Regions from separate parts of the Rhizobium sp. A37_96 genome, predicted to be linked through region 1. Evidence: riboswitches for the same ligand, from Rfam matches in the RefSeq annotation. Region 1 holds a riboswitch; each other region holds the start of a gene.

The links. Region 1 has a riboswitch for cobalamin ahead of cobU (bifunctional adenosylcobinamide kinase/adenosylcobinamide-phosphate guanylyltransferase). Riboswitches for the same ligand answer to the same signal wherever they lie in the genome.
Region 2: another riboswitch for cobalamin. It lies ahead of nrdH (glutaredoxin-like protein NrdH); the one in region 1 lies ahead of cobU (bifunctional adenosylcobinamide kinase/adenosylcobinamide-phosphate guanylyltransferase).
Region 3: another riboswitch for cobalamin. It lies ahead of metE (5-methyltetrahydropteroyltriglutamate--homocysteine S-methyltransferase); the one in region 1 lies ahead of cobU (bifunctional adenosylcobinamide kinase/adenosylcobinamide-phosphate guanylyltransferase).

Annotation. Positions count from the first base shown of each region.
Region 1 is NZ_JBNWDS010000001.1:228,177-237,879, reverse strand. Features, by position in the region: gene ACQZ6J_RS01130 (ABC transporter permease) at 1-497, opposite strand, end outside; gene ACQZ6J_RS01125 (ABC transporter substrate-binding protein) at 747-1,745, opposite strand; gene ACQZ6J_RS01120 (hypothetical protein) at 2,567-2,710, opposite strand; gene ACQZ6J_RS01115 (cobyric acid synthase) at 2,946-4,400, shown strand; gene ACQZ6J_RS01110 (chloride channel protein) at 4,448-6,244, opposite strand; cobalamin riboswitch at 6,426-6,648, shown strand; gene cobU (bifunctional adenosylcobinamide kinase/adenosylcobinamide-phosphate guanylyltransferase) at 6,967-7,491, shown strand; gene cobW (cobalamin biosynthesis protein CobW) at 7,497-8,546, shown strand; gene cobN (cobaltochelatase subunit CobN) at 8,783-9,703, shown strand, end outside.
Region 2 is NZ_JBNWDS010000001.1:737,688-747,390, forward strand. Features, by position in the region: gene ACQZ6J_RS03555 (hypothetical protein) at 1-732, opposite strand, end outside; gene ACQZ6J_RS03560 (DUF982 domain-containing protein) at 1,112-1,396, opposite strand; gene ACQZ6J_RS03565 (hypothetical protein) at 1,553-1,957, opposite strand; gene ACQZ6J_RS03570 (hypothetical protein) at 1,981-2,154, opposite strand; gene ACQZ6J_RS03575 (cold-shock protein) at 2,264-2,473, opposite strand; gene ACQZ6J_RS03580 (hypothetical protein) at 2,778-2,981, opposite strand; gene rpsU (30S ribosomal protein S21) at 3,018-3,254, opposite strand; gene ACQZ6J_RS03590 (cold-shock protein) at 3,269-3,556, opposite strand; gene ACQZ6J_RS03595 (cold-shock protein) at 3,663-3,872, opposite strand; gene nrdF (class 1b ribonucleoside-diphosphate reductase subunit beta) at 4,230-5,204, opposite strand; gene nrdE (class 1b ribonucleoside-diphosphate reductase subunit alpha) at 5,230-7,404, opposite strand; gene nrdI (class Ib ribonucleoside-diphosphate reductase assembly flavoprotein NrdI) at 7,392-7,787, opposite strand; gene nrdH (glutaredoxin-like protein NrdH) at 7,798-8,019, opposite strand; cobalamin riboswitch at 8,271-8,489, opposite strand; gene ACQZ6J_RS03620 (acyl-CoA thioesterase) at 8,516-9,325, opposite strand; gene metE (5-methyltetrahydropteroyltriglutamate--homocysteine S-methyltransferase) at 9,334-9,703, opposite strand, start outside.
Region 3 is NZ_JBNWDS010000001.1:747,759-757,461, reverse strand. Features, by position in the region: gene ACQZ6J_RS03665 (YciI family protein) at 1-378, shown strand, start outside; gene ACQZ6J_RS03660 (RNA polymerase sigma factor) at 410-1,681, shown strand; gene ACQZ6J_RS03655 (MFS transporter) at 1,714-3,114, opposite strand; gene ACQZ6J_RS03650 (LysR family transcriptional regulator) at 3,236-4,231, shown strand; gene ACQZ6J_RS03645 (GNAT family N-acetyltransferase) at 4,251-4,769, shown strand; gene ACQZ6J_RS03640 (cupin domain-containing protein) at 4,800-5,261, opposite strand; gene ACQZ6J_RS03635 (porin) at 5,688-6,788, shown strand; gene ACQZ6J_RS03630 (hypothetical protein) at 7,073-7,387, shown strand; cobalamin riboswitch at 7,789-8,000, shown strand; gene metE (5-methyltetrahydropteroyltriglutamate--homocysteine S-methyltransferase) at 8,099-9,703, shown strand, end outside.

The sequences.
Region 1 (9,703 bases):
AAGATGACCACGACGGGAATGAGATAGACGAAACTCGGCATCGTCTGCATGACGTCGAGGATGGGATTGACGATCGACTGCATCCGGTCGGAACGGGCCATGAATATGCCGATCGGCAGACCGATGATAATGGCGATGAGCGTACAGACCGTCACCATGGCGAGCGTTGTCATCGTGTCTGTCCAGAGGCCGAAGACACCGATGAGAATCATCGAGATCGCGGTGCCGGCGACAATCTTCAGATTGCGGCTGGCGGCATAGACGACCAGCATCATGGCGATCAGGATGATGAACCAGGGCGTATTGGTAAAAATCCATTCCAGATAGTTCAGAAACCACTGCAGAGGCTGCACGATGGCATCGATGAGGTTGCCATAGGCGCGCACGGATGCTCTGAAGCCGTCATCGATGTTCTTGCGCGCCAGGCGTATGAGCGATTCATCTATTGCCGGAAAGTTGCAAAGCACATTCGGCAGGATCGTACACTGAATAGCCATGTATTTCCCCTTCTTAGTCCGGTTCTGTACCGGTCCGATGCGTGTGGCCTTCACGCCCGGATCGTATGCAGTGCTGCGACCGGTTCTTCAGCCTGCCCTTCAATTTCTACTACATTCGCGTTCGCCAATCTGCACTCGTTGCGACCTTACGCCATGTCGCTCTGTCGGTATGAGCGTCATGCCGGTTGCGGCGTGCGAATGTGAAATCGGCGACAGGCACGGGGCCGGCCGCCGATTCCGCGGTATGGATTAGAGCGAAGCCTTGACCTTGGTCGCGACGTCCGGGGAAACCCACTTGGTCCACATATCGGGGTAGGTCTTGAGGAAGTACTTGGCGCCGTCCTCGTTCGTGCCCTGATTGTCCGTCATCCAGGCCAGAACCTTGCCGACGGTCGCGTTATCCCATTTGCGGGTCTTCATGTAATCCAGGGCAATGCCGGCCTTGTCGGCAAAGGCCTTGGTCACGACCGTATAGACGTCGGAAACCGGATAGGAGTTCACCTTCGGATTGGCGCAATCCTGGATCGCGGTGCAGGCGTCCCATTCCTTCTTGTCGTGCGGCACGTTGAAGCTCAGGCGAACCATGTCGTACTTGCCGAGAATGGCGGTCGGCGCCCAGTAGTAGCCGAGCCAGCCGATCTTCTTTTCGAAGGCATTGGCGATCGAGCCGTCCAGACCTGCGGCAGAGCCGGTATCGACCAGCGTGAAGCCGAGCTTGTCGGCACCGAGGGCCTTATAGAGGTTGGTCGTGGAGATCTGGCAGTTCCAGCCGGCCGGGCAGTCGTAAACCGCACCCTTGGAAGAATCTTCAGGGGCGGGGAAGAGTTCCGGATGCTTCAATGCGTCCTGAACGGTCTTGATGTCGGGATGGGCGTCGGCGAGATACTTCGGAATCCACCAGCCTTCGACACCGCCGTCGCTCAGGAGCGGCGCTGCCTCGATCAGCCGGCCTTCGGACACGGCCTTGTCCAGCGCGGTGCGCACGGCATTGACCCAGAGTTCCGGTGCGACGTCCGGCTCGCCTTTTTCGTCCATGGAGGTGAATGTCGGCTGCGTGTCGCCCGTCACCAGAGTAACGTTGCAGCCGTAACCGTTCTGCAGAATGATCTTGTCGACCTGGGCGGCAACGCCTGCGGACGCCCAGTTCATTTCAGCGATCGATACGCTGCCGCAATCCGCAGCATGCGCCGAGCCAGCCAAAGCATAGGCGCCGAATGCGAATATGGCTGAAGCGAGAAGCTTCTTCATTTGATATCGTCTCCCAATTTTTCGTTACGTTGTGGAAATCGACTCCCAATGTTCTCGATGTTCGTCGATCCCAGTCAGCGCGGTCCAACCACAACCGTTCAACGCCGCTGACGACGCCAGTACGGTCCCCTTTGCTGCCGTCGTGCATTTGGCCTTTTTGCGACCGCGGAACCCTGTCGCGGTCGGATGTTCTTTGCATCGACGACGGGCAGCCTAAGGATTTGAATGAAGAAATCAACAGCCCGCCGGCCAAGTGTAGTTATCGTGCCTCTTGGAGAAGCCGATATAAGCGTCTGAATTAGCCTATTTTCTGCTATTCACGGCTGCAAAATGGGCAAGGCGCGGCTTCGATCAAGCTTTTCGATACCGGCGAAGTTAAGTGTGGCCGAAATATCGCGTCCCTGAAAGACGTTTTCTATTTCATTTGCGTCGTTTGCGAATTCTCAACGCGAAGGGGAAAATTTTCAAAAAATTTTCGGATTCACTCTAATTTAAGCACTTAATAACCCTCCGGTAACGATGTCGGTTTATCAATCGACGCGTGGCGGGGGACATACCGCCGCTTCTCCGGCTTAGGTATTGCGTTGCCGGGGAAAGCGAACCTTGCGGTGTATGTGCAGGGAAGCCGGCGTTTTTGGCAAACCGCGCGGATCTACGGATCGCGCGGTTTTCGCGTTTCAAAGGGTCCCGTTTTGAAACGGTTTCAGGCGGACACGGGATGCCTGCCCATATTTCCAATCTTCGACAGGGATCAAAAATAAAGCCGCCGATGCTATTGCATGGCGGCTCTTCATGGGGCTGGCTGGCGGCTTGACGCGATATCAGCCGACATTATACGTCCGGATGAAGCCGACCGTGCCGAAGCGCGTATCCAGCTGCTGCAGGCGGTTCTCCGGGCGATAGGCCGGGATCTTGCCATTCCAGGCGATCTGGATGGAATTCTGTCTGTTGAAGATGAAGAGCATTGGGGTATCCTCCGAGCCGGATCGGCCCGCTTTGTTGTGTGTTTTCGCGATGGAGATAATCCTCTTCATCGTAACTAACAATGGATGAAATCGTCATCCGATGTCGCAAACGGAGCATACCGGAAGGTGATGCATTTTTGTATCGCCACGGCCGTTTCCAGCGGTTAAGGATCACGGCGGAAACAAGGCGAAACTCCGTATTTTCAGCGGCTGCGGCGCATCGAGGTGGTGGGGAATGACAAAAGCGATCATGCTGCAGGGAACCGGCTCCGATGTCGGAAAAACGGTATTGGTCGCCGGGCTGTGCCGGCTGTTCGCCAACAGGGGCGTAAGGGTGCGTCCGTTCAAGCCGCAGAACATGTCCAACAATGCGGCGGTGGCCGAGGACGGAGGCGAGATCGGCCGGGCTCAGTGGCTGCAGTCGCTGGCGGCGCGCGCCCCGTCCTCCGTGCATATGAATCCGGTGCTTCTGAAGCCGCAATCGGAGACGGGCAGCCAGATCATCGTACAGGGCAAGGTCTGGGGCCATGCCAAGGGCCGGGACTATCAGGCGCTCAAACCGCAATTGCTCGGCGCGGTGCTCGAAAGCTTCGCCGCGATGCGCGCGGGGACCGATCTCGTCATCGTCGAGGGGGCGGGGTCTCCCGCCGAGATCAACCTGCGGCGGGGCGACATCGCCAATATGGGCTTTGCGACACGCGCCAACGTCCCCGTGGTGCTGGTCGGCGACATAGACCGCGGCGGCGTGATCGCGTCGCTGGTCGGCACTTATCACATCCTGCCGGAAGAGGACCGGCGCATGATCCGGGGCTATATCATCAACAAGTTTCGCGGCGACGTCTCGCTGTTCGGGGAAGGCATAGAGGCCATCGGCGGTTTCACGGGCTGGCAATGCCATGGCGTCGTGCCCTGGCTCAAGGCGGCGGCCCGCCTGCCGGCCGAAGATTCCGTGGTGCTGGAGCGGCTTGCCCGCGGTGCCTCCGGCGCGCTGAAGGTTGCCGTGCCCGTACTGTCGCGCATCGCCAATTTCGACGATCTGGATCCGCTGCGGGCCGAGCCCGATGTCGATCTTGTCTTCGTGCTGCCCGGCGAGCATCTGCCTGCCGATGCCGGGCTTGTCGTGTTGCCGGGATCGAAGTCCACGATCGGCGACCTGCTCGATCTGCGCGCGCAGGGCTGGGATCGCGACATTGCCGCGCATGTGCGCCGCGGCGGCCGCGTCATCGGCATTTGCGGCGGCTACCAGATGCTTGGCCGCATGGTCCACGATCCGCTCGGTATCGAAGGATCGGTCACCGAGACGCCCGGATTGGGCCTTCTGGACATAGAGACGGAAATGGCGCCCGAAAAGACGGTGCGCAACAGCCTTGCCGTCTCGAAGGAATATGACGTGCCACTATCGGGCTATGAGATCCATCTCGGCGTGACCACTGGCGCGGATTGCGAACGGCCCTCGACTGTCATTGACGGTAGGCCCGATGGGGCGGTGTCGCCCGATGGCCGCGTCATGGGTACGTATCTGCACGGGCTTTTCGGCAGCGATGCCTATCGGGCAAGGCTGCTTGCAAGTTTCGGCCTTTCAGGCGAGCGGATGGACTATCGCGCCGGTGTCGACGCGGCGCTGGACGAAATCGCAGTAGAACTGGAAAGCGTGCTCGATCCGGCCTGGCTCGACAGCCTCGCCCGGTAAGGCATGTCGCGCAAGCGTGTCTAGCGGTCTTGCGCCGTCGCTGCCCTTCAGAGTTCGCCCGATACTTCGCGGCGGCGGCGGTCGAGTTCTTCGCTATAGCGGCGCAACGTGTAGCTTTCCGTCAGCAGGCCGATCACCTTGCGTTCGATCAGGTCGTTGACCACGACGAGCGCTTCGCTCTTGGTCTGGTCGAACATGGCGGCGGCCTGCTTGGCGTTCATCTGCGGCTGCAGGAATTCGTTACGAAGCCGGATGAAATCCGAAAGTCCATGTTCCTCGTCGTCCTTCTCGACCGGGCTCGCATAGATATCGGGCACGAGAACCATTCCGGAATATTTCTCGTTCTTGTCGATCAGGATGACGCGCTGGGCCGAGCCAATCGGAAAGTTCTTGCGAAACTCCTCGATGCTCATGTCGATGCTTGCCGTATGTACGTCGGGGCGCATCATGCGGGCGACGGTGAGGCTGCGGATCCAGCCGACGTCGTGGGCGCTGCGGATGCTTTCGCCGCGCAGATGGAAACGCCATGTGGCGAAGGAGTAGCCGAAGGTCGTGCGCACCACGAGCGACGAGGTGATGACGGCGGCCAGCACCAGGGCGGTGATCGGAAAGTCGCCGGTGATTTCCAGCGCCAGGAACGTCATGGTGAGCGGGCCGCCGATGATCGCCACGGCAAGCGAGCTCATGCCGACCACGGCATAGACCACAGGCGTCAGCGTCGCGTGGTCGAAATAGGGCGCGCAATAGGCGAAGATCTTGCCGAGCAGAGCGCCCATGAACAGCGATGCGAAAAACAGGCCGCCTCTGAAGCCGGAGCCGATCGAAACCGCGGAGGCCAGCGATTTAAGAAGGAATAGCCCGACCAAGGCCCCAAGGGTCACATCCGACGACAGATTGAGATGCAGCGCGCCATGTCCCGCCGACAGAACCTGCGGCGAGATCAGCGCCAGCATTCCGACAACGAGGCCGCCGAGCGCGGGGCGGAAGGGGGGAGCGATCGAGCTCTTGCGCGCCAGTTCCTCCACCCAGGCGACGCCCTGCATGATCAGGATGCCGATGCCGGCGCAGAAGGCGCCCAGCAGAACCGCCGGTAGATAGTCGGCGGGCGCAATGGCACCGAAATGGCCGATATCGATGGCGAAATCGTCGCCGGCGAGCAGCCTTGCGATCATCGTCGATATCAACGCCGAGACGACGACGGGCGTCAGCGTGAGAATGGAATAGCTGCCGATGATCAGCTCGAACGCGTAGAAGGCGCCGGTGAGCGGCGCGTTGAAGGCGGCGGCAATGGCGCCGGCAGCGCCGCAGCCGACGAGCATGCGCAGGTCCGCGCGGCGCATCTGCATCTTGTAGCCGAATTTCGAGGCGATGCCGGCGGCAAGCTGCGTATAGCCTGCCTCCAGCCCGACCGAGGCGCCGAACCCGTTCGAGATCAGGTTCTGTACCGCGACGAGGATACTGTCCGTGAGCGACATGCGCCCGCCGTGCAACGCATTCGCTTCGATCGGGTCGACCATCGGCTTCTTGCGCGTGCGCGACAATATGTAGAGCAGGATGCCGAGGATGATGCCGCCGGCGACCGGCGCGATAAACACCACCGATTTATCGGGAATCGCGACCGCCGCCGAACTCAGGCGCTCGTAGTCGGTTATGCCGTAGATGACGCTGTGAAGCTTGCGCGAGACGAAGCTCATCGCGGTCACGGCGCAGCCGGAGGCTACCCCTACCAGCGCGCCGGCGAACACAAGCCCCAATTCGCCACGGCGCAGCAATGCCCTGAATCGACCGAGGTCGAAAAAGGCCGAGAAGACGCCGAGGCGGCGCGGTTGGAATTTCTGCAACATTGGGAGCGGACGATACGTTTTTACTAGAATGTGAGGGCTTACCCTCTATAAACTCCTAACATCAAAGAAATACGGCAAAAAAGCCGCCGGTCTTTTGGGAATTTTCAGCCGATTTCGCAATCAGGACGGTGCGCGTCGCATCCATGCCCTTGATTGACTTGAACTAAGTGAAAGCCTAATCATTGCCGGCATAACGAATGGTTCCCGAGCGGCGATCTGTCGCATGGGATGAAAAGGGAATGTGAAGGGGCGGACCCAATCCGGGCGTTCTCATCACAGCCGACCCCGCGACTGTAGAGCGGTCAGGGACTTTCGTCCGGTTTGACAGCCATCCCGCCGATCGTTCGCATGGGGCGAACAGGCGGAGCAGCTTCAAGCCGGAAAAGCCACTGGTGTGGCATCATGATCTACCGGGGTTGGACGCCTCTCAAGTCTACGAATCGTCCGCCTTTTCATGATGCGCTGCCGGGAAGGCGAGAAAGACCCGCTGGGCTACGATCGGGAGCGACCGGTTTCGGTCCGCCCCGATCGTGGCGCCTTATCCGCGAGCCAGGAGACCTGCCATGCGTGCCGGGCGCAGAGCCTGTTCCAGGAACGCGAGTTCCGCTGCCAGCACGGAGGTTGTCATGGCGCAAGACGAGTTTTCGGCGTGTAGACGCCAATTTTCCGGTATCAGCCCGATGCTGCCGACCCTCGCTGTCGCGTGGGAGCGGAAATAACGCATGTCCTCTTCGAATTCCCGGTCTGTTTTCGTCCTCGGCGGCGCACGTTCCGGCAAATCCAGATTTGCCGAATCCCTGGTTTCGGACACGGGGCTCGAACGTCACTATGTGGCGACAGGGCAGGCGTGGGACGATGAAATGCGCGAGCGCATCGCGCAGCACCGTGCCGACCGCGGCGATCTATGGCAGACGCATGAAGAGCCGATCGATCTCGTGGCGCGGCTTGCCGCGATCGATGCCGACGAGCGCTCCGTGCTGGTGGACTGCCTGACGCTCTGGGTGACCAATCTGATGATGGCGGAGCGCGACATTGCCGCGGAGTTTGCGGCCCTTACCGCGTTTCTGCCGACGGCGCGAGCGCGGCTCGTTCTCGTCTCCAACGAGGTGGGTCTCGGTATCGTGCCTGACAATCGCATGGCGCGCGAATTTCGCGACCATGCCGGCCGGTTGCACCAGATGGTCGCGGCGGCGAGTGCCGAAGTTTATTTTATCGCAGCGGGCTTGCCGCTGAAAATGAAGGGTTGATCCATATGAACCAGGAAAAGATTCCCGCCACCGTCATCACCGGCTTTCTGGGAGCCGGCAAGACGACGATGATCCGCAACCTCCTGCAGAATGCCGGTGGCAAGAAGATCGCGCTGATCATCAACGAATTCGGCGATCTCGGCGTCGACGGCGACGTGCTCAAGGGCTGCGGCGCGGAGAACTGCACCGAAGACGATATCATCGAGCTGACCAATGGCTGCATCTGCTGCACCGTCGCCGACGACTTCATTCCCACCATGACGAAGCTTCTGGAGCGCGATGCGCGCCCGGATCACATCGTCATCGAGACCTCCGGCCTTGCGCTGCCGCAGCCGCTGGTCGCCGCTTTCAACTGGCCTGACATCCGCACGCAGGTCACCGTCGATGGCGTCATCACCGTGGTCGATAGCGCCGCCGTTGCCGCCGGCCGTTTCGCCGACGATCACGATGCCGTCGAGGCTCGCCGCGTCGAGGACGATTCGCTCGACCACGAAAGCCCGATCGAGGAGCTTTTCGAGGACCAGCTGACTTGCGCCGATCTGATCGTTCTCAACAAGACCGACCTGATCGATGTTGCCGGCCTCGGTCGTGTCCGTGCGGAAGTCGCCTCGCGCACTGCCCGCAAGCCGACGATCATCGAAGCCAAGAACGGCGATGTGCCGGCTGCCGTCCTGCTCGGCCTCGGCATCGGCACCGAGGGCGATATCGTCAACCGCAAATCGCATCACGAGCTCGAGCATGAAGACGGCACGCCGCACGATCACGACGAATTCGACAGCTTCGTGGTCGAGCTCGGCCCGGTTGCCGACCCGGCAGCCTTCGTTGACGCGCTGAAGGGCGTGATCGCGGAACACGACGTCCTGCGCCTCAAGGGTTTTGTCGATGTGCCCGGCAAGCCCATGCGCCTGCAGCTTCAGGCCGTCGGCAGCCGCATCGACACCTATTTCGATCGCGCCTGGACGCCGGGCGAAGCACGGGCGACCCGGCTGGTCGTCATCGGCCTGCACGAGATGGACGAGGCGATCGTGCGCAAGTCGATCGAGGCGCTGGTCTGATCGATGCTGCGTCTTTGCCGTGCGATACCCCCCTCTGTCGCTTTGGCGACATCTCCCCCACAAGGGGGGAGATTGGAAGCTCGTGGCTACGTTGTCGCGAAATGGCTGACTGCTGAAGTTTCAGGAATTTCGGATGGCCGACCGGGCGAGGCATGGCACTCAATGATCTTCCCCCTCGTGGGGGAGATGTCACGACGAGACAGAAGGGGGTATGCCGCCGCATACTCTAAAGCCTAATGCATCTCCTCCTGGCACAGAAGGGAACGATCAGCGATGGCGAGGAGGCGATCGATCTTGGCCAATCGGCGGGCGACATCCTCTTTCTGTCGGCCGCCGACACCGAGCTTGCGGCGATTGCCGCAGCCCACGGCGAGGGCGGCCGTTCCCTCCGGCTTGCGAGCCTGATGAGCCTCAAGCATCCGATGTCCGTCGATAGCTATGTCGACAGGACAGCCCGGCATGCGAAGCTCATCATCGTGCGGGCGCTCGGAGGTGCGAGCTACTTCCACTATGCGCTGGAAGCGCTGCATGCCTGTGCGGCCCGGCAAGGCACCTTGATTGCGGTGCTGCCGGGGGATTCGAAGCCCGATCCCGGACTGACGCCATTCTCCAATGTCGCTCTCGACGATCTGAATGCGCTCTGGTCGTATCTGATCGAAGGCGGCGAGGCCAACTCCAGTGCATTCCTTGCCTATGCCGAGGCGATGCTGTCGGGTGCGGAGAAGCCGATGCCCGCCGTGCCCCTGATGAAGGCCGGCATCTGGTGGCCGGACCGGGGCGTGATCGGTGTCGAGGAATGGAGGAGAATTTCCCAAGGCAAGATGGTAGCGGAGGAGGGATTTGAACCCCCGACCGTGGCGATTTCCTTCTATCGCGCGCTGGTGCAGAGCGGCGAGACAAAGCCTGTCGAAGCCATGATAGAGGCGCTTATCGCCGAGGGCATGCGGCCGCTGCCGGTCTTTGCCTATAGTCTGAAAGATGCCGTGTCGGTCGGTATCCTCGAAAGCGTCTTTACCGGGTTGAAGCCGGGCGTGGTCATCAATACCACCGGCTTTGCCGTTTCGGCCCCGGGCGCGGATCGCCAGCCGTCGGTTCTCGAAACGGGTGACGCCATTGTTCTCCAGGCCATTTTTTCAGCCTCGTCCAGGGAAGCCTGG
Region 2 (9,703 bases), 510 kb from region 1:
ATAGATCGCTCCGAAATCCTCGTAACCAGCGATCAACGAATGAACTCCGCCTCTCGCCCATAAGATGGCGAGGAGAAGCGAACCGCCGGCCGCCACTCCTCCGACGAAATATTGCAGGCAGGCTTTCCAGCCACGGCCGACGAGGATTGCGAGAGCTCCGACCACCGCAAAAGGGATGAAGGTTTCTCGCAGCAAGATAGCGAGAGCGACCAGCGCCCCGACTGCAAACCAACGTCGAGCCTCTCGCGTCTTCTCGGCCTGGGCAAGGTATACGGCCAGAAACAGGGGAACATATGCCGCAAAGAAGCTGTTCTTGAAGCCGGACTGAATGAAGATCGGCTGGTTCATGGTGAAGAGAAAGATAAAGGAAATCAGGGCGGCGGCGAAAGCGCTTCTGCTTTCTCTTCTTACAACACCATAGAGGATCCATCCGGCCGCAAAGCTAACAGCCATGTCGAGAATGCGTAAAAAGATCAAATGGTTGAAAGGAAGCGCAAAGGACCACGACAAAAGCAGGGGATAGAGCATCAGAGCGCCGGTGTCGGGCAATCCCTGCCCTGTGGCCAACGTCGCATGCGCGATCTGCGCAAAATATGCGTAGACCCCTTCATCCGTGGAAGGGGGGCTTCCCAAAACCGCCAGGCGCGGAAGCACGACGGCAACGAAGACCACCACCAATCGCACAATGAAATTGAAGGGAACCCGAACGGTCGTCTGACTTGGAAATTTCATGCCTGTGCGTCGATCCAGAAATGCATAACGTCAGCAGCATATGCCGCACGCGACCTAGTAAACGCTCTATACGGGCTCTGCATCGCAGAGTCATGCCCGGCGATGGTGCGCGGATCGCTATTTGAAATCAACTCGGGTCTTTGATCGCGTCGGTCGCTTGTTGGCAATCCCGTTATCTTGCCACGAGCCAACATGCACGGTGAAAAGGTCTCATCCGGCTTGACCCTACCCTATGCGAAGTTCCGGGCATGCCTGCATCCCTCACAGAGAGACGAGGCTCGACAGGAAAAACAACGGCATGAACACGCGCATCCTCACCACCGCTGCCGCACATTCAATTTAACGATATCATCGACTTCATTGGCCCTCACCTGCCCTTTCAGGGCACGGCGATATCGGTGGCGTTGCCGCAAGCTATGATAAAATATCTGCGGGCAGTTTCGGGGGCGGATCGATATCGAAGGGCCGTCTTGCAGGAATAAACTGCATTCCAGTAGAACTGGCCCGAGTGTTGACCAAAGTCCTGCTGCAGATACCGAAGCGCCTCCCTGGGACCATCTATGGCTTTGACACAGAAATCGCCCTTGTGAATGAGAACCGGCGTCTCCCACATAAGAGAGAATCCCACGTTGATAACAGATCCCATCGCCTTCCTCCTCGGCATCGCGGAGGAAAACCTCTGCGGTCGTTGTCAATACCATAAGTCAGGATAGGAATCCCAAGGATTTTCCGGGTTTCTTAAGTATATCTCTTCCAAGCATAGCGGAAATACGCTCGGAAGAGCCAGTAATTGGAGTCCATCGCGCAGATAGACTATTTTCTATCGCCGCGCCTTTTGTCCATCGAGATAGCCGTGTTCATAGGTTTTCGCGAGCGCGCTTCCTTCCGGATAGGGATTTTCCCCGTCTGCCATCTCGCGCATGCCGGCGTCACCTCCGCGCTCGTAGGCTTCTCTGGCTGCGCCATCGGAGGCCTCCAAATCCGGAGGTCCGATCATTCCTGCCTTTATCGGATCAGGCAGTTCCAACGCCAAGCCCAATCCGGACGAGACGACGGGATTTTGGATGTGCATAGCTGTTTCCTCCTTGTCGCGTAAGGCAGCGTGCAGGGGATGTTTCAAGCCGATTGGCGCGGCTGTCGGAAACATCCGCCCTTGCAAAGGGGCTTGCCGCCGACGCTTCGACCACGCGTCCAGCAAAAGCAAAGACGAGGCGATGCCGATCACGCATTATCGCGCTTCATTTAAGGCTATTTCATGCGCTCCGGCTTGCGCGCTTTATTGTTTCCACTCTTCGTCGACGACGTCTTCGCATCAAAGGCCTGCCCGAAATTCGTGCCGCCCAGATGCCCGCCGCCACTCGTGTTCTTCACTTGGCGTAGCGCCCGCCGAAGGATCTTCTCTGCGTTTGTCTTCGACATCATTTCTCTCCAAAACAAAAAGGCCGGGCTTGCCCGACCTTTCCAAAGGTTCGCAATCCGCAGTGCCAGTACATCCGTGGTCAAAGGGGACGCGAGCCGATTGCTCTATTGATTACGCGGATGCCAGGTTCTGCGCGGCGTTCTTGCCGCTGCGTGCGTCTTGCACCAGCTCGAAAGAGACCGACTGACCTTCCCGAAGAGAAGACATGCCGGACTGCTCTACCGCCGAGATATGGACGAATACGTCCTGAGAGCCGTCGCTCGGAGCAATGAAGCCGAAACCCTTGCTGATATTGAAGAATTTCACGGTGCCTACAGTCATGACGATTTCCTTTCAGTCGCATGGAATTACGATGCCCGCTATGCGCGTGCTATCAACGATCGAGCTTGAGAGGGAAGATCGGTAAATGCGCCTGCGCGCAGAAACAAAGCTAACGAAGCAAATCCGATAAAGTTTATATATCAGATATTTGTGTTCGCAATAAGGTTGTTTTGCTATTAACCTAAATAGATTTCCCGTCACAGGACATATTAGCTACAATAGAACTACAGAAAATCACAGAAAATAGATTTTTTCACTAAGATCTACTGATAACTACAACAATTCGAATGAATTATTGTAATTTCTACTTCTGCCGCTTTTTCTTGGGCGGCGTGGTCGTCTCCGCAGCCGGTTGGGCCAATCGAAGAGCACGAAGCTTTTCGGTCTTTTTCTCCCGGTCAGCGGCTTCAGCGGCAGTAATTTGCCTTGCCGCCGAATCTGTCGCCAACGTCTTATCCTGAGGGGAAACTTTACCCGGCTTGAAAAACTTTTCTTTCGTGACGGTCATGACATCTCCTATCGGGAAAAAGAACTGAGCGGGCGATCATCGCGCCCGAACGACCTTCTTGGGCATTGGAAGAAGGCCCTCGCGCTGCGCTTGCTTGCGGGCGAGTTTACGGCTCCGGCGGATGGCATCGGCCTTCTCGCGGGCGCGCTTCTCCGACGGCTTCTCATAAGAGCGCCGAGCTTTCATTTCCCGGAACAAGCCTTCGCGCTGCATCTTCTTCTTCAGAACGCGAAGCGCCTGGTCAACATTGTTATCTCTGACGTCTACCTGCAAAATCGTCTCTTTCGTTACCGTTTTCTAATGCTGATTGCCCTTGAATTGATCCAGCTCGCGGTCTTTTCCTGCGGCATGGAGCGCGTTTCCGGGGCGGCTGATGGCGAGGCCGTTAAATCGATGTCGTCCTGCCGGATACGGCGTTCGAAATTTTCATTCTCGAACTGCACGCGATACTGAGCGACACCATCGGCCTCCGGCAGGCAAGAAAGAATACTGCCTCTGCCAGACGGTTGAGAATTTCCAAGAGCACCGGGCTTCAATAGAATCGAGTCGCCGGACCGGTAGCGCCGGTTTTGCATGGTATTCTCCCGGAAAAAAACAAAAGGCCGGGCGCTAACCCGACCTCTCACGGTCACTCTGCTTCGCTGCCAGTACATCCGTGGTCAGCGGGAGCGAATGACAAATTCAAGCCGCCCGAAGATTGTCGGCGGAGCTCTTGCCGGATCTGCGATCCTGCACGATGTCGTAAGTGATCTTCTGACCATCGTTCAGTGAACGCAGACCAGCGCGCTCTACCGCAGAGATATGGACAAAAACGTCCGTGCTGCCATCGTCAGGCTGAATAAAGCCGAAGCCCTTGGTTGCGTTAAACCACTTTACAGTGCCAGTGTTCATAACGATTTCCTTTCTTAGTAATCGTTGTTGCTCCCGCGATACCTTGCGGGATTAGATCGATTAGTTGAGAGGAAATCCGATGGAACCTTGCGGCTCTTAAGCGACATCACAAGCAATGGTCGATAAGCCGAATATAGGCTCTATTTCTGATTTGGCAATAAGCATGCCCGAAAATAAACCGGAGACGGTCAGGCAAATATCCGGACACCGGGCTTTCGTTGCGCGCAGCGACAGCGCGCGCAACGAAGATATTCGCCACGCCGACGCCGGTATCAAGCCGCTCCTGGACGGAACTATATCATTGGACGCAAGCTTTGCGACAGCACGTCCCTTGCGGGTCGTACTGTCGCGGCTCTCTCAAAAATTCCAGTCTTCATCCTCGGTCGCGACAGCCTTGCCGATCACATAGGACGAGCCGGAGCCGGAGAAGAAGTCATGATTTTCATCCGCATTCGGGGATAGCGCCGAAAGAATGGCCGGGTTGACCTTGCAGGCTTCGGCCGGAAACAGCGCTTCATAGCCGAGATTCATCAGCGCCTTGTTGGCGTTGTAGTGCAGGAACTTCTTGACGTCTTCGGTCAGCCCGACACCGTCATAGAGCGCTTCCGTATACCTGGCCTCGTTGTCATAGAGTTCCAGCAGCAGATCGAAGGCGAAATCCTTGATTTCCTGGCGCCGCTCTTCCGAAAGCCGCTCAAGGCCGCGCTGGAACTTGTAGCCGATATAATAGCCGTGCACGGCTTCGTCGCGAATAATGAGGCGGATCATGTCGGCCGTGTTGGTGAGCTTGGCGCGGCTCGACCAGAACATCGGCAGATAGAAGCCGGAATAGAACAGGAAGCTCTCGAGGAAGACGCTGGCGACCTTCTTCTTCAAGGGATCGCCGGAGGAATACTGCTCCATGATCAGCGCCGACTTCTTCTGCAGGAATTCGTTCTCCTCCGACCAGCGATAGGCGTCGTCGACGTCGGGCGTCAGGCAGAGCGTCGAGAAGATCGACGAGTAGGAGCGCGCATGCACGGCCTCCATGAAGGAGATGTTCGAAAGCACCGCTTCTTCATGGGGCGTGACGGCATCGGCCATCAGCTTCACGGAACCGACGCCGTTCTGGATCGTATCGAGCAGCGTCAGGCCGGTGAAGACGCGGATGGTGAGCTGCTGCTCCTCGGGCTTCAACGTCGCCCAGGATTGGATGTCGTTCGAAAGCGGCACCTTTTCCGGCAGCCAGAAATTGCCGGTCAGGCGGTTCCAGACCTCAAGATCCTTGTCGTCCTCGATGCGGTTCCAGTTGATGGCGCGAACGCGGCTTGCCGGCTTGAATTGCATGTTCATGGGAATGTCCTTTTCAAACCGGAAATCAAAGGGCGCAGGAAACGCAGCCCTGCACCTCGGTGCCGGACAGCGCCATCTGGCGAAGGCGAATGTAGTAGATGGTCTTGATGCCCTTCTTCCAGGCGTAGATCTGCGCCTTGTTGATGTCGCGCGTGGTCGCCGTGTCACGGAAGAACAGCGTCAGCGACAGGCCCTGGTCGACATGCTGGGTGGCTGCGGCATAGGTATCGATGATCTTTTCCGGGCCGATCTCGTAGGCGTCCTGATAGTAATCGAGGTTGTCGTTGGTCATGAAGGCGGCCGGATAGTAGACGCGGCCGATCTTGCCTTCCTTGCGGATCTCGATCTTGGAGACGATCGGGTGGATCGAGGAGGTCGAGTGGTTGATGTAGGAGATCGAGCCTGTCGGGGGCACGGCCTGCAGGTTCTGGTTATAGAGCCCGCCTTCCATGACGGCCTGCTTCAACTCCACCCAATCCTCCTGCGTCGGGATGGCGATGCCAGCCTTCTCGAACAGTTCAGCCACGCGTTCGGTCGCGGGCACCCATGCCTGATCGGTATATTTGTCGAAATACTCGCCGGAAGCATATTTCGAGTTCTCGAAGCCCTTGAAGCTCTGGCCTCGCTCGACTGCCAGCCGGTTCGAGGCGCGGACGGCGTGATAGGTCACGGTGTAGAAATAGATGTTGGTGAAATCGACGCCTTCCTCGGAGCCGTAAAAAATGCGCTCACGGGCGAGATAGCCATGCAGGTTCATCTGGCCGAGGCCGATGGCGTGGCTTTCGTCGTTGCCCTTTTCGATCGAAGGGACCGACGAGATGTGGCTCATGTCGGAGACCGCCGTCAGCGCCCGGATCGACATCTCGATCGTCTTGCCGAAATCGGGGCTGTCCATCGCGGCGGCAATATTGAGCGAGCCGAGATTGCAGGAGATATCCTTGCCCATATGCGTGTAGGAGAGGTCGTCGCCATATTCGCTGGCTTCGCTGACCTGCAGGATTTCCGAGCAGAGGTTGCTCATGGTGATGCGGCCGGCAATCGGATTGGCGCGGTTCACCGTGTCTTCGAACATGATGTAGGGATAGCCGCTCTCGAACTGAATTTCGGCGATCACCTGGAAGAATTCGCGCGCCTTGATCTTCTTCTTGCGGATGCGGCTGTCGGCCACCATCTCGCGATACTTTTCCGTGACCGAGATTTCGGTAAACGGCACGCCATAGACGCGCTCCACGTCGTAGGGCGAGAACAGGTACATATCCTCGTTGTTCTTCGCGAGTTCGAAGGTGATGTCGGGAATGACGACGCCGAGCGACAGCGTCTTGATGCGGATCTTCTCGTGGGCGTTCTCGCGCTTGGTATCGAGGAAGCGCATGATGTCGGGATGGTGGGCGTTCAGATATACCGCACCCGCACCCTGCCGCGCGCCGAGTTGGTTGGCATAGGAGAAGGAGTCTTCCAGCAGCTTCATCACCGGGATGATGCCGGAAGACTGGTTCTCGATATGCTTGATCGGCGCGCCGGCTTCGCGGATGTTGGTGAGTGACAGCGCCACGCCGCCACCGCGCTTGGAAAGCTGCAGGGCGGAATTGATGGCGCGGCCGATCGATTCCATATTGTCTTCGACCCGCAGCAGAAAGCACGATACCAGCTCGCCACGCTGCTTCTTGCCGGCGTTGAGGAAGGTCGGCGTCGCCGGCTGGAAGCGTCCGGAGATGATTTCGTCGACCAGATCGCGGGCAAGCTGCTCGCTGCCGCGCGCCAGCGCCATTGCGACCATGCAGACGCGATCCTCGTAGCGCTCCAGATAGCGCTTGCCGTCAAAAGTCTTCAGCGTGTAGCTGGTGTAATATTTGAAGGCGCCGAGGAAGGTCGGGAAACGGAACTTCTTCGCATAGGCGTGATCGAAAAGATCGCGCACGAAGTTGAAGGAATAGTAGTCCAGCACTTCCTGCTCGTAGTAGCCTTCGGTCACCAGATAATCGAGCTTCTCGCGCAGATTGTGGAAGAAGACCGTGTTCTGGTTGACGTGCTGAAGGAAATACTGCTTGGCCGCCATGCGGTCCTTGTCGAGCTGGATCCTGCCCTGCTCGTCATAGAGGTTCAGCATGGCGTTGAGGGCGTGATAGTCGAGTGCCGCTTCCGCGGCCTTTGTCGACCGGTCGCCCGCGTCCCGCGATAAAGAAGTATTTAGCGTGTCCAAAATCGTTCCAATCCGTGTCTGACATTGGCGACATCCTCATCCGTGCCCAGAAGCTCGAACCGATAGAGATACGGCACCTGGCATTTGCTGGAGATGACGTCGCCGGCGATCCCGAAGGTCGCGCCGAAGTTGCTGTTGCCCGCGGCGATGACCCCGCGAATGTTCGAACGGTTGCCCGCATCGTTGAGGAAGCGGATCACCTGCTTGGGCACGGCCCCCTTCCCTCCCTCGCCGCAATAGGTCGGAACGATGAGGACATAGGGCGAGGTCGCACGAAGCTCGTCTCCCGCGCCGAGCGGAATGCGCGCGGCCGGCAATGCAAGCTTTCCAACGAAGCGATGGGTATTCTCCGATCGGCTGGAGAAATAGACGATCTCGCCCATCGCCAGCTCCTCAGGCGAGCGCGCTGATCATGTCAGGACGGAAACCGGCCCAATGCAGCTCGCCGGCGACGACAACCGGGACCTGGCGGTAGCCGAGACCCTGCACCAAATCATAGGCGGCCGTATCGGTCGATACGTCGACGATCGTATAGTCGATGCCCTGGCGATCGAGGGCGCGGGTCGTTGCGGTGCATTGGACGCAGGCGGGCTTGCTGTAGACGGTGATGCTCATCGAATATCCTCGTGTCTGTTAAAGGCATGCAAAATCATTCGGGCATCGGATGATGCCCGCTTGGCGGGATTGAAAATGGAGGCAAACCCAGTCGGCAGCCGGTCGCTTAAGCGACCGTCACTCGCGCGGGCGGCTGTGGATACTCAAGAACATGGACTTCACCCCGAAGTAATTTTCGCGAGGTTTTCGGGGAAGCGATGACGGCCATCATGCCGCGGGAACCATCGCTCGCCAGCCGGACACCCCGCCCGTGGATGCTATTGCTCGAGGCAGGTCTCCTGGCTTGCGGGTCACAGCATTCGCCTCGCCTTCCCAAGACACATGGTCCCAGTGACTTTAATCGAACGAATGCTCACCGCTCACAGTTGCGGGGGCAGCTCCGGCTTGGCAATCATCATGCTTGCCGACCGGATTCCCTTCTTAGCTTCCAATTCTTGCGAATCAGAAGAACCTCGAACACTATATATAGTAGACGAGGTAAATTTTGGGTCAATAATTATGATCGCAGCCCCTCCGGATTCCTGGGGATGACTGCAACTGGACGATGGTCTGAATCGACGGCAACCATGTTGAAAGTCCCGCGGGCTGTCAGATGGCGCTTGCCGGACAAGGGATCCTCTGACCAGAGCTCGGTCTCGACGGCCATGGATGCCGTTCCGATTTTCGTCACCTTCGCCAGGGCCTCGACAATCTCCCCGATGGCAACGGGACGCTGGAAGTCGATCCGCTCGGAAGATGCAAGCACGGTCAGGGTACGCGAGCGCCGCGAGGCGGCAACGAAGGCGGCCTTGGTCATGAAGGCGAGCGCCTCGCCGCCGAACATCTTGCCGGCGCTGTTTGACTGATCGGCAAAGACGATATCGACCATCCGTACCCCGTCGCGGTGGCAGTCCTCGATCCCGTCGGGCAGCGACGGCAGGCTCCAGTCGGTCGGGCGATCCTCGTCCGGAACGGCAACCATATGAAAGACGCCGCACGTGCAGAGATGCCGCCCGGCCCCGACGATCGTCTCGGCCGTCATGCTGACCTCGATGGTCAACGAGCGGCGTCCGGCCGATATCGGCTTTGCTGTCACTTCGACGATTTCACCGATGCGGGCCGGCTTCCTGAAATCGACCCTCTCGCAGGACGCCGTTACGAACGGCACCCGGCCGAAACGGCTGGCCGCGATAAAGGCGACGCGATCCATGAGGGCAAGGCCCGCCCCGCCGAAAAGCGTGCCATGATGGTTGGTGTCGCCGGGAAAGACGATATCGATAAGTGTGCTGGGAGCCGGCCCGCCGGCCGGCTCCCCCGATGATGGCAAGTCCCGGCTCATACGCTTGCCGTGCGCTGGCCATTGCGCGCAAGCTCCAGCCGAAGCTTCGCGGCGGCGGCGACCATGTTCGCCAGCGCCGGCTTGACCTCGTCCCACTTCCGGGTCTTCAGACCGCAATCCGGATTGACCCAGAGCTGGCCGTCGGTCAGCCGTTCGCGCGCGAGCGAGAGCAACGTCCCCATTTCCTCGATGGAGGGGATGCGCGGCGAATGGATATCATAAACGCCCGGTCCGATCTCGTTCGGATAGTCGCGCTCGACGAAGGCGTCGAGCAGTTCCATCCGCGACCGCGACGTCTCGATGGAGATGACATCCGCATCCATGGCCGCGATCGCCTCCATGATGTCGTTGAACTGCGAATAGCAC
Region 3 (9,703 bases), 520 kb from region 1:
ATCGTCCTTGCCAAAGATTTCATGCTGCCGACGCCGGAGCTTGCCGAGGCCATCCACAAGATCGCGGATCGGGAAATCAAGGCTGGACGCATGATCGACACGGCCGGCCTGCTGCCGCTTGCGACAGGCGCTCGTGTCTCTATCAAGGATGGCAAGCTGAGTGTTGTCGACGGCCCCTTCGTGGAGGCGAAGGAAGTCGTCGGCGGCTATGCGATCTTCGAATTGCAGACCAAGGAGGAGGCCGTGGCGCTGGCGGTCGAATTCATGCAGCTGCACAAGGATTTCATGCCCGGCTGGGAAGGCACATGCGAGGTGCGCGCCTTCTATGAACCGGGCGCGGAGGGGATATGCGATCCGCTCGCCGAAGCAAGAGTATGATATTTTCGGCCTCCCGTCGGGGCAGGCGGCCTTGACGGCCGCCGGCACCCATCGGGCCATCCTGGCCGTGTGGCGGATCGAACAGCCAAGGCTCATCACGAGCCTGGCACGGTTGCTGCGCGACGTGCCGCTGGCCGAGGACCTGACCCAGGAAGCTCTGGTCGTTGCGCTGGAGCGATGGCCGGAGACGGGAATCCCCGAGCGGCCCGGCGCATGGCTCATGACCACGGCCAGACGCCGGGCGCTCGACCATCTGCGCCGTCGCCGGATGCTCGACCAGAAGCACGGGATGATCGTTCGGGAAATGGAAGAGGAGGAGCAGGTCATGCCGGATCTGGACACTCCTCTGGATGACGATATCGGCGATGAAATGCTGCGCCTGATCTTCACGGCCTGTCATCCGCTGATCTCGCGCGAGGCGCGCGTGGCGCTGGCCTTGCGGATGATCTGCGGCCTGACGACGGAGGAAATTGCCAGGGCGTTTCTCGTATCGGACGCGACCATCGCGCAACGTATCGTGCGCGCCAAGAAGACATTGGCCGAATCGGGGCTGGCCTATGAGACGCCGCACGGCGAGCAATTGTCGCAACGCCTGGCCTCTGTGCTGGAGGTCGTCTATCTGATCTTCAACGAGGGCTATACGGCAGCGCGCGGCGAAAACTGGCTGCGGCTGCAATTGTGCAACGAGGCGCTACGCCTGGGCCGAATACTGACGTCCGTGGCACCAGGGGAGCCGGAGGCTCATGCGCTGTTGGCCCTGATGGAGCTGAATGCCTCCCGCGCCGCGGCGCGGACGGACGCCGCGGGCAACCCCATCCTTCTGCTCGACCAAAATCGTGCCCGCTGGGACCGGCTGCAGATCCAGCGCGGTCTGCAGGCGCTGAAGCGGGTCGAAGAGCTCGGAGGCGCTGGCGGGGTCTACGCCTTGCAGGCCGCGATTATCGCCTGTCATGCGAGGGCGGTCACGGCGGAGGAGACCGACTGGCGGCGGATCGCCGACCTCTATGCCGAACTTGCCCGGCTCCTTCATTCGCCGGTCGTCGAGCTCAATCGTGCCGTGGCGGTCGGCATGGTCGAAGGCCCGGCGGCGGCGTTGGAAATCATCGAGCGCCTCGGGAATGAGCCAGCGCTGAAGGACTACCATCTCCTGCCGAGCGTTCGCGGCGATCTTCTCTACAAGCTCGGCCGCTACGGCGAAGCGCGGCAGGCCTTCGAGACGGCCGCCGCGCTCGCTGAGAACCAGAGGGAGCGTGATTTTCTGATGCGCCGCGCTGCCCAGGCTGCCGGCGCAGAGGCGGAGTGACCCGCCCATCGGGCGGGTCGTCCCGTTTTGCGTTATTCCGCCGCCTGATAGTTTGCCGCTTTTGCAGCGGATGAGCGCGGACCGACCGCGGCGAGCAGCGTGATGGCGGCAGCGAGGATCGTGACGAAGCCGATGCCGGCAATATAGGGGTTCCAGCCATAGCTGGGTGCTGCGCTGAAGACCGCCGAGGCTGCCGCCAGGATGATGCCGCCGCCGATCTGGAAGGAGGCAAACAGCATGCCCGAAGCCAGGCCGGACTTGTCTTCTTCGATATCGGACAGTGCTGCCACCTGAATGGACGGATAGGTCATGGCATAGCCGACGCCAAGCAGCAGTTGCGAGATGGCGACCAGCACGATCGTATCGATCTGGCCGACCGACAGCACCCAGAAGAGATAGCTGATGGCCTGCAATCCCACGCCGAACGTCATCAGCAGGGTCGTGCCGCGGGCCTGGCCGATCGTGGCAAAGCGCGGTGCGAGGAACATCACGCAGACGCCACCGACGGCGAAGGCGAAGCCGGTCGCGAAGGCCGACCAGCCGACGACTGTCTGGTAATAGAGCGTCGCGATGAATTGAAAGCCGACATAGGCCCCCTGGAACAGCGCGGCGATGGCATTGGCGTGGCTGAGCTTGGCACGCCGGAACATGGCAAGCGGGACCATCGGATCGCTATGGCGCCACTCAACCACCAGGAAGAGCAGGATCAGCACCAGAGCCGCCACCAAAGATCCCCATGTCGCGAATGCCTGCCAGCCGTCGGCCGCGGCATTGGTGACGCCGAACACGAAGAGCAGCAGGCCGGGGGTGATCGTGATTGCGCCTGCCCAGTCGAAGCGGGCACCGGGGCCGCTCCGCTTGTGATCGGCGGGCAGGACGAAGGGGGCGACAATCAGCGCGAGGATGGCGACGGGTGCGCCCATGACCAGGGTCGCCCGCCAGCTGATGATGGTTGCGGCACCGCCCAGCACCATGCCGAGGACGAAACCGGCGGCGCCGGTGGAAGAGAATACGCCGAGCGCCTTGGCGCGGGCATTGCCTTCCCCGAAGACGGAGAGCAGCAGTGCGAGGGCGGCCGGTGCCGTGAAGGCGGCGGCAATGCCCTTGATGAGGCGGGCGGCGATCAGGGTCTGGGCGCTATCGACGAAGCCGCCGGCAATGCTCGCGGCAGCGAAGACGGCAAGCGACCAGAGAAACACGCGGCGGTGGCCGAAGAGATCGGCGACGCGGCCGCCGAGCAGCAGGAAGCCGCCATAGCCGAGCACATAGGCGCTGACGGCCCATTGCAGCGATGTCGCCTGCATGCCGAGCTCTTTCTGGATCGCGGGCAGCGCCACCCCAATAGTGGAGACATCCATGGCGTCCAGGAAATTGGCGGCGCATAGCAGTAGCAACGCCAATCCGGCCCCGCTTCGGGTTTGGGAAGAAGTCATCGGGATCGTTCCTTTCTGTGCTGCCGTCTTTTTGGGAGGCTGGGAGCGGCAGGGAACGAGAAAATGTACATCTTCAAACCCTATTGCAAATTGATAGTAACCATGTCAGGTATTACTGGCGATGATGAATGATGCGACCCTTCGGAAAATCGATCTCAATCTGCTGCTCGCCTTCTCCGTGCTGATGCAGGAGCGGAACGTGAGCCGTGCGGCCGAGCGTTTGCTGCTTGGCCAACCGGGTCTTTCCGCTGCATTGCGCCGGCTGCGCGAGACGCTGGATGACGAATTGTTCGTGCGCGTCGGCAGAGGTTTGCAGCCGACGCCACGGGCGCTCTCCATCGCGCCGGCGATCGAGGATGCGCTTTCCGGCATCGAGCGCGCCATTCGCCCGCCCGCCGCTTTCGATCCGGGAAGCTGGCAGGGCGAGTTCCGCATCGGGCTCTGCGACAATCTCGAATCATCCTTCTTCGGGCCGCTGGCGGCGCGGTTGCGCCAGATGGCGCCCGGCGCCCGCTTGGTCAGCATGGCCTTCGACAGGCGCGACGCCGCTCGCCTGCTGGACGAGGGGGCCTATGAATTCAGCATCTCGGTGCATGACGAGCCAGCCTCCTGGCATATTCGCGCGCCCCTCTTCGAACAGACGTCATTGTGCATCTACGATCCCCGGCATCTGAAATGCGCGGCACCGCTCAGCCTCAAGCATTTCGCGAACGCGCCGCACGTAACCGTGTCCATTGAAGGCACCATATCCACAAACGTGGATGCCGCTCTCGCCCGTCTCGGCTACCGTCGTCAGGTGGTGGCGACCGCGCCGCGTTTTTCGGCCCTGCCGATGACGTTGCAGGCCATGCCGGCGATTGCGACCGTGCCGGAGTCCATCGCCCACTGCATGGCGCAGCTGCACAATCTGGCGATTTCGCCACCGCCATTCGAGTTGCCCGCCGACCCCGTGACGATGCTCTACCGGCGCGTGGATCAGGCTGACGGCCGCTCCCTGTGGCTGCGTCGCCTGTTCGTGGATGTGGTGAGGGACGCGCTTGAGGCGAGCGGGTGCCGCGTGGGCGTCTCCACGGATGCCTGCTGCTACGATCCGCCTGTTCTTGCCGAGGCGGTATGATCCTTCAAGGAGAGGGAGCATGATCCGGCATACGTCGCGCCTATCCCTGCGCAGGCCGGAAGAGCAGGATCTCGATTTCATTACGACACTGTTTGCCCGGCCGGAGCTCGTAGCCCATCGGCCGGATCCGAGGCCGGATTCTCCTGCCGAGAGCGCCCGGCGCCTCGCCCGCGACCGGGCACATTGGCGCTTGCATGGGTTCGGACGCTGGGCGGTCGAAACGGAAGGTCGGCTGATCGGCTTCGGCGGTGTTACCGTCTCGACGGAATTCGAGGGGCTCAATCTCTCCTATCACCTGCATCCCGATCACTGGGGCAACGGTTATGCGACCGAACTGGTGAAGGAGGCTTTGGCCTTCGCCCGCAATGATCTGCAGGCGCAACGCGTTATCGGGCTTGTTCGCCCCGTCAATGTCGCTTCCCGGCGCGTGCTGGAAAAATGCGGCTTCGGTTTCGAGCGGGACGTGATGCTGCATGGCGCGCCGACACGTCTTTTCTCATACCGGACGGCTCCGGCGAGCGGGGATGAACGGAGATAGCCGCGCGGCCGAGCCAGCGCCGCGGCCATTCTAACCGTCCGGATAGGGCATCCCGTCCTTGTGCACGAACAGTCCGTCCGTGCTCGAGCTCATCATGTCGATATCGGAGCAGGTAATGAGGTCCGTTGGAGAACGGGTGCCGGCCTCGAGATAGATCGCCATGGCGTTCGATTTGTTGACCATGTGATGACCGTTGCCCGAGTCTTTCGGGAAGGCGGCACAGTCGCCGGCGCGCAGCACCGTTTCGCCGTCATCCTCGATCAGCGTCAACTCGCCTTCCAGCACATAGACGAATTCGTCCTCTTCCGAATGCCAGTGCCGCTGGCTCGACCAATTGCCCGGCGGCAGCCGCATCAGGTTGACGCCGAAATCCTGGAGACCGCCGGCATCACCCAGCCGCTGGCGTATGCGCTCGGCGCAGGGTTCGTTGAATGGAGCGGGATATCGGGTGCCCTTGATTTTAGGCACGGCTGCAACATCGATCTTCGGCATGATGATCCCGCCTGCGATTTGCCATGGATGGATACGCTGTCTGCGCTCCGTGAGTCTATCAAGACTCGTTGCCGGCAGTCCAGCGCCGTATACCGCGACCGGATTCGCGACAGGGAACGGCCGGCGGGCTGGCGGACTTGCTCCCCGGGCATCTACCCATGCGTGTTTCCGTGGTTGCGATACTGATTGTGGATTGGTGTGTTTGTCACACTCCTGTCATGCTCCGTACACATGTGCGTCGTTTGGGCAACACGGCATATGTACGTGCTGTCACATATGTTTAGGTCCTTGTAAAAGCGGGATCGCAAATGCAACTTTCTGCCCGGAAGCGAGGCGTTGTGCTTCGGAACTAAGGACTGAAACTTGATGTCGAGCGGCCCCCCAGGTTCGTCAATCGCGCAAGTTCAAATGAGGAATGGAGTTACCATGAACATCAAGAGCTTGCTTATTGGCTCCGCTGCTGCCTTGTGCGTCGTATCCGGCGCCCATGCTGCCGACGCTATCGTCGCAGCCGAACCCGAGCCGCTGGAATATGTTCGCATCTGCGATGCTTTCGGCGCTGGTTACTTCTTCATCCCCGGCACCGAGACCTGCCTGCGGGTCGGCGGCAAGGTTCGCACCGAAGGCCAGTGGAAGGATCCCTACAATCGTGACAGCAGCTTCGGCACGAAGTGGCACACCCGCGCCGAACTCGACGTCAACACCGCGACCGACACCGAATACGGTCCGCTGAAGACCGAAACCATCGTTCGCTGGGACTGGAATGACGGCGGCTCCACCGGCACCAACCTGCTGTGGTCCTACATCACCCTCGGCGGCTTCACCGTGGGCAAGACGGACTCGCAATACAACCAGTTCGTCGGCTATGCTGGCGACGTGATCCAGGACGACGTCATCTATGACGGTCCGTACGAATTGAATCAGCTCACCTACAACTATGACAGCGGCACCGGCTTCACGGGCGTCATCTCGCTCGAAGACAGCAACTCCGGTACCACCTCCAGCGCTTACGGTGGAAGCTGGCAGTTGTCCGAGTCCGACCACTATGCCCCGAACGTCGTTGCCGGTCTCGGCTACAAGGCTGGCGCATGGCAGTTCCGCGTCGTCGGCGGCTACGACTCGATCGTCGAAGAAGGCGCCATCAAGGCTCGCGTCGATGCCGACTTCGGCGTCTTCTCCGCCTTCCTGATGGGCGGCTGGAACACCGATGGCGACAAGCTCAACCAGTATGCCGGTTCGAACCAGAACGTCTCGGCCTGCACGACGTCCTCCGGCGTTGTTCACGGCGCGGATTGCGGCTGGGGTGACTGGGCCGTCTGGGGCGGCGTCGGCGTGCCGTTCAACGACAAGCTGAAGTGGAACGTTCAGCTCGCCTACACCGACTCCAAGATCTTCGAGGCAACGACGAACCTGAAGTTCAACCCGGTCAAGAACCTCCTGGTCGAGCCGGAAGTGACCTATGTTCACTACGATGTGCCGGGTGACGATACCTTCTCGGGCATCCTTCGCTTCGAGCGGACTTTCTGAGACTTCGGCTCAGCTTGATTTGATTGCAAATGAGGCCCGGTATTCGTATCGGGCCTCGTTCGTTTTGCGGGACAACTTGAAAATCTGCGCCCGGATCTGCATCCGGCCGGTGGGCGCAGCGAGGCGCGAGCGCCTTGCGCTCAACCGTACCGATGATGTGCCGTTTGCTTCTGACAGGGATGTGAATAGCCGACGGGGGGAAGTCGGCTCGCTGTCATAAAACTGAAGCTAATGAAGGAATAAGTCATTTTCAGCGCCATTCGGTGTTGATTAAAGGAAGCCCCATGAAGACGATCGTATTACTTGCAGCAATCGGAATGATTTCCACGAATGCCATGGCCATGTCGGCCTACAATTCCAAGTCAATGACCTGCGCAACCGTGCATGAAAAGATGGCGCAGGAAGGTGGTTCAGTCGTGCTGAAATACCCGTCGCACCATCCGGGCATGATGATGTACAACCGAACCGTTTCGAATTCGATGTCGTGCCTCGGCCAGGGTACGATGGCCAGCGCCAGCGTCCCGACAAGCGACGATCCGAGCTGCAAGATCAAAACCTGCAGCTTCACCACCGGCAAAGGGCCGAACAAGAACCACTAAATTCGTGGCGAACGGCAGCTCGGCCGATTAGCCAATCGAAGCAAGGCGCCGGCACGGCGAGAGATTTCCTGCCGGCCGTCACTCCAGCCTGGGCCAAAATGTCTCGGGTCTGGCCTGGTTGCGTTGTCGCCTGCGGATTTTCCGCAGGCTTCGGAGGCCGGAGGGGCGTTATGCTTTTCTCGGTCGTTTGCGTCCGCTTTCACTCGCGATCGCGTACGGGCCTCAAAGCGGCAACCTTTTCCCATCGAGACGCTGCAGCAAACCATTCGCCATGGATGGCAGCGTTATTGGGGCCGCGCACGGTCGATGCGTCTCCGATGCCCATGATCTGCAGCTCACGCAATTCCAAACCAAGATATAAAGATATCTTTATATCTCCTTGACGCTTGCGCCTGCGTCGTTCATGTTGACGCCATCGTGGTTCTTACCCGCGCCAATGCGGATGAGCTAAGAGGGAATTCGGTGCGACGATGTTCGTCCATGCCGAAGCTGCCCCCGCAACTGTAGGCGGAGAGCCGCCGTTCCACCATGTCACTGAGGAAGACGCCTCGGGAAGACGGAACGGTAGCGATGACCCGCAAGCCAGGAGACCTGCCGCGATAGATAACGTCCACGGGCGGGGTGTCCCGGTGTGCCGCGTTGCGACGGGCGCACTGTGCCTATCGTCGATGCGTCAGCCAATGCCTTGCCCACAACCTTCGGGGTAAGGAAATGACCATCAAGACCGCAAATCTCGGTTTTCCACGTATTGGAAGACATCGCGAACTGAAGTTCGCGCTCGAATCCTATTGGGCCGGCAAGACCGATCGGGCCGCGCTTCTGGAGACTGCCAGAACGCTCCGCGCCGATCATTGGCGACTGCAACGGGAAAAAGGGATCGACATCATCCCCTCCAACGACTTCTCCTTCTACGACCACGTTCTCGACACGGCGGTCATGGTGGGCGCTGTGCCTCCGGTCTACGGATGGCGCGGGGGACCGGTCGATCTCGACGTCTATTTCGCGATGGCCCGCGGTTCGTCCGGTAACGGACACGCCGATTGCGGACATGCGCACCATGCAGCCGGTGCGGCCGCGCTCGAGATGACGAAGTGGTTCGATACGAACTACCACTACATGGTGCCGGAACTCAAAGCCGATCAGCGCTTCGAGCTGACATCCAACCGGCCTCTCGAAGCCTTTCTGGAGGCGAAGGCGCTCGGCATCCACACCCGGCCGGTGATCCTCGGGCCGGTGACCTTCCTGAAGCTCAGCAAGGCGCTCGACGATTCCGCTCCGATCGACCTTCTGGAGCGGCTGCTGCCAGTCTATGCCCGCATCCTGTCCGAGCTGGCCGACGCAGGCGTCGACAGCGTCCAGGTGGATGAGCCGGCTCTGGTCCTCGATCTCTCCGACAAGGAAAGGCAGGCCTTCGCGCTGGCGTATAAGGCGCTCGCCAAGGCAGCACCAAACCTCAAGCTCGTGCTTGCGACCTATTTCGGGTCGCTGGGCGACAATCTCGACATCGCTCTGCAGCTTCCCGTCGCCGGATTGCATCTCGATCTCGTTCGCGGCGGCAGCACGCTGGAGGATATCGTCCGTCGTGCGCCGGCGCATCTCGCTTTGTCTCTCGGGATCATCGACGGGCGCAACATCTGGCGAAGCGATCTTCAGGCCATCGCCTCACGCATTGCCGCCGTGGCCGCGCTTCGCGGCGAGGCGGATATCGTGATTGCGCCGTCCTGCTCGCTGCTGCATGTCCCGATCGACATCGAACTGGAAACGGCCCTTGACGACGAACTTCGCTCCTGGCTCGCATTCGCGACGCAGAAGCTCGACGAAATCGCCCTGCTTGGCCGCCATTTCACGGCCGGCGATGACGCCTCGTCGCTCACGGCATCGCAGCAGACCATGCATGCCCGGCTGACTTCCGTCCGGGTGCATGATCCGCTCGTCCAGGGCAGGCTTCATGAGCTGCGGGGCATCGAGCAAAAACGGCAATCGCCGTTTTCGGCCCGCCAGCCGATCCAGCATCGCCGGTTCAAGCTGCCGGCCCTCCCGACAACGACCATCGGCTCGTTCCCGCAGACGGCCGAGGTCCGCAAGGCGCGCTCGCTGCACGACAAGGGAGAGCTCAGCTATGTCGACTACGAGGCCTTCCTGGAAAAGGAAACGGCGGCAGCGATCCGCTGGCAGGAGGAGATCGGCCTCGACGTCCTTGTCCATGGCGAGTTCGAGCGCAACGACATGGTGCAGTATTTCGGCGAACAGCTTTCGGGCTTCGCCTTCACCAAGCTCGGTTGGGTGCAGAGCTATGGATCGCGTTGCGTGCGGCCG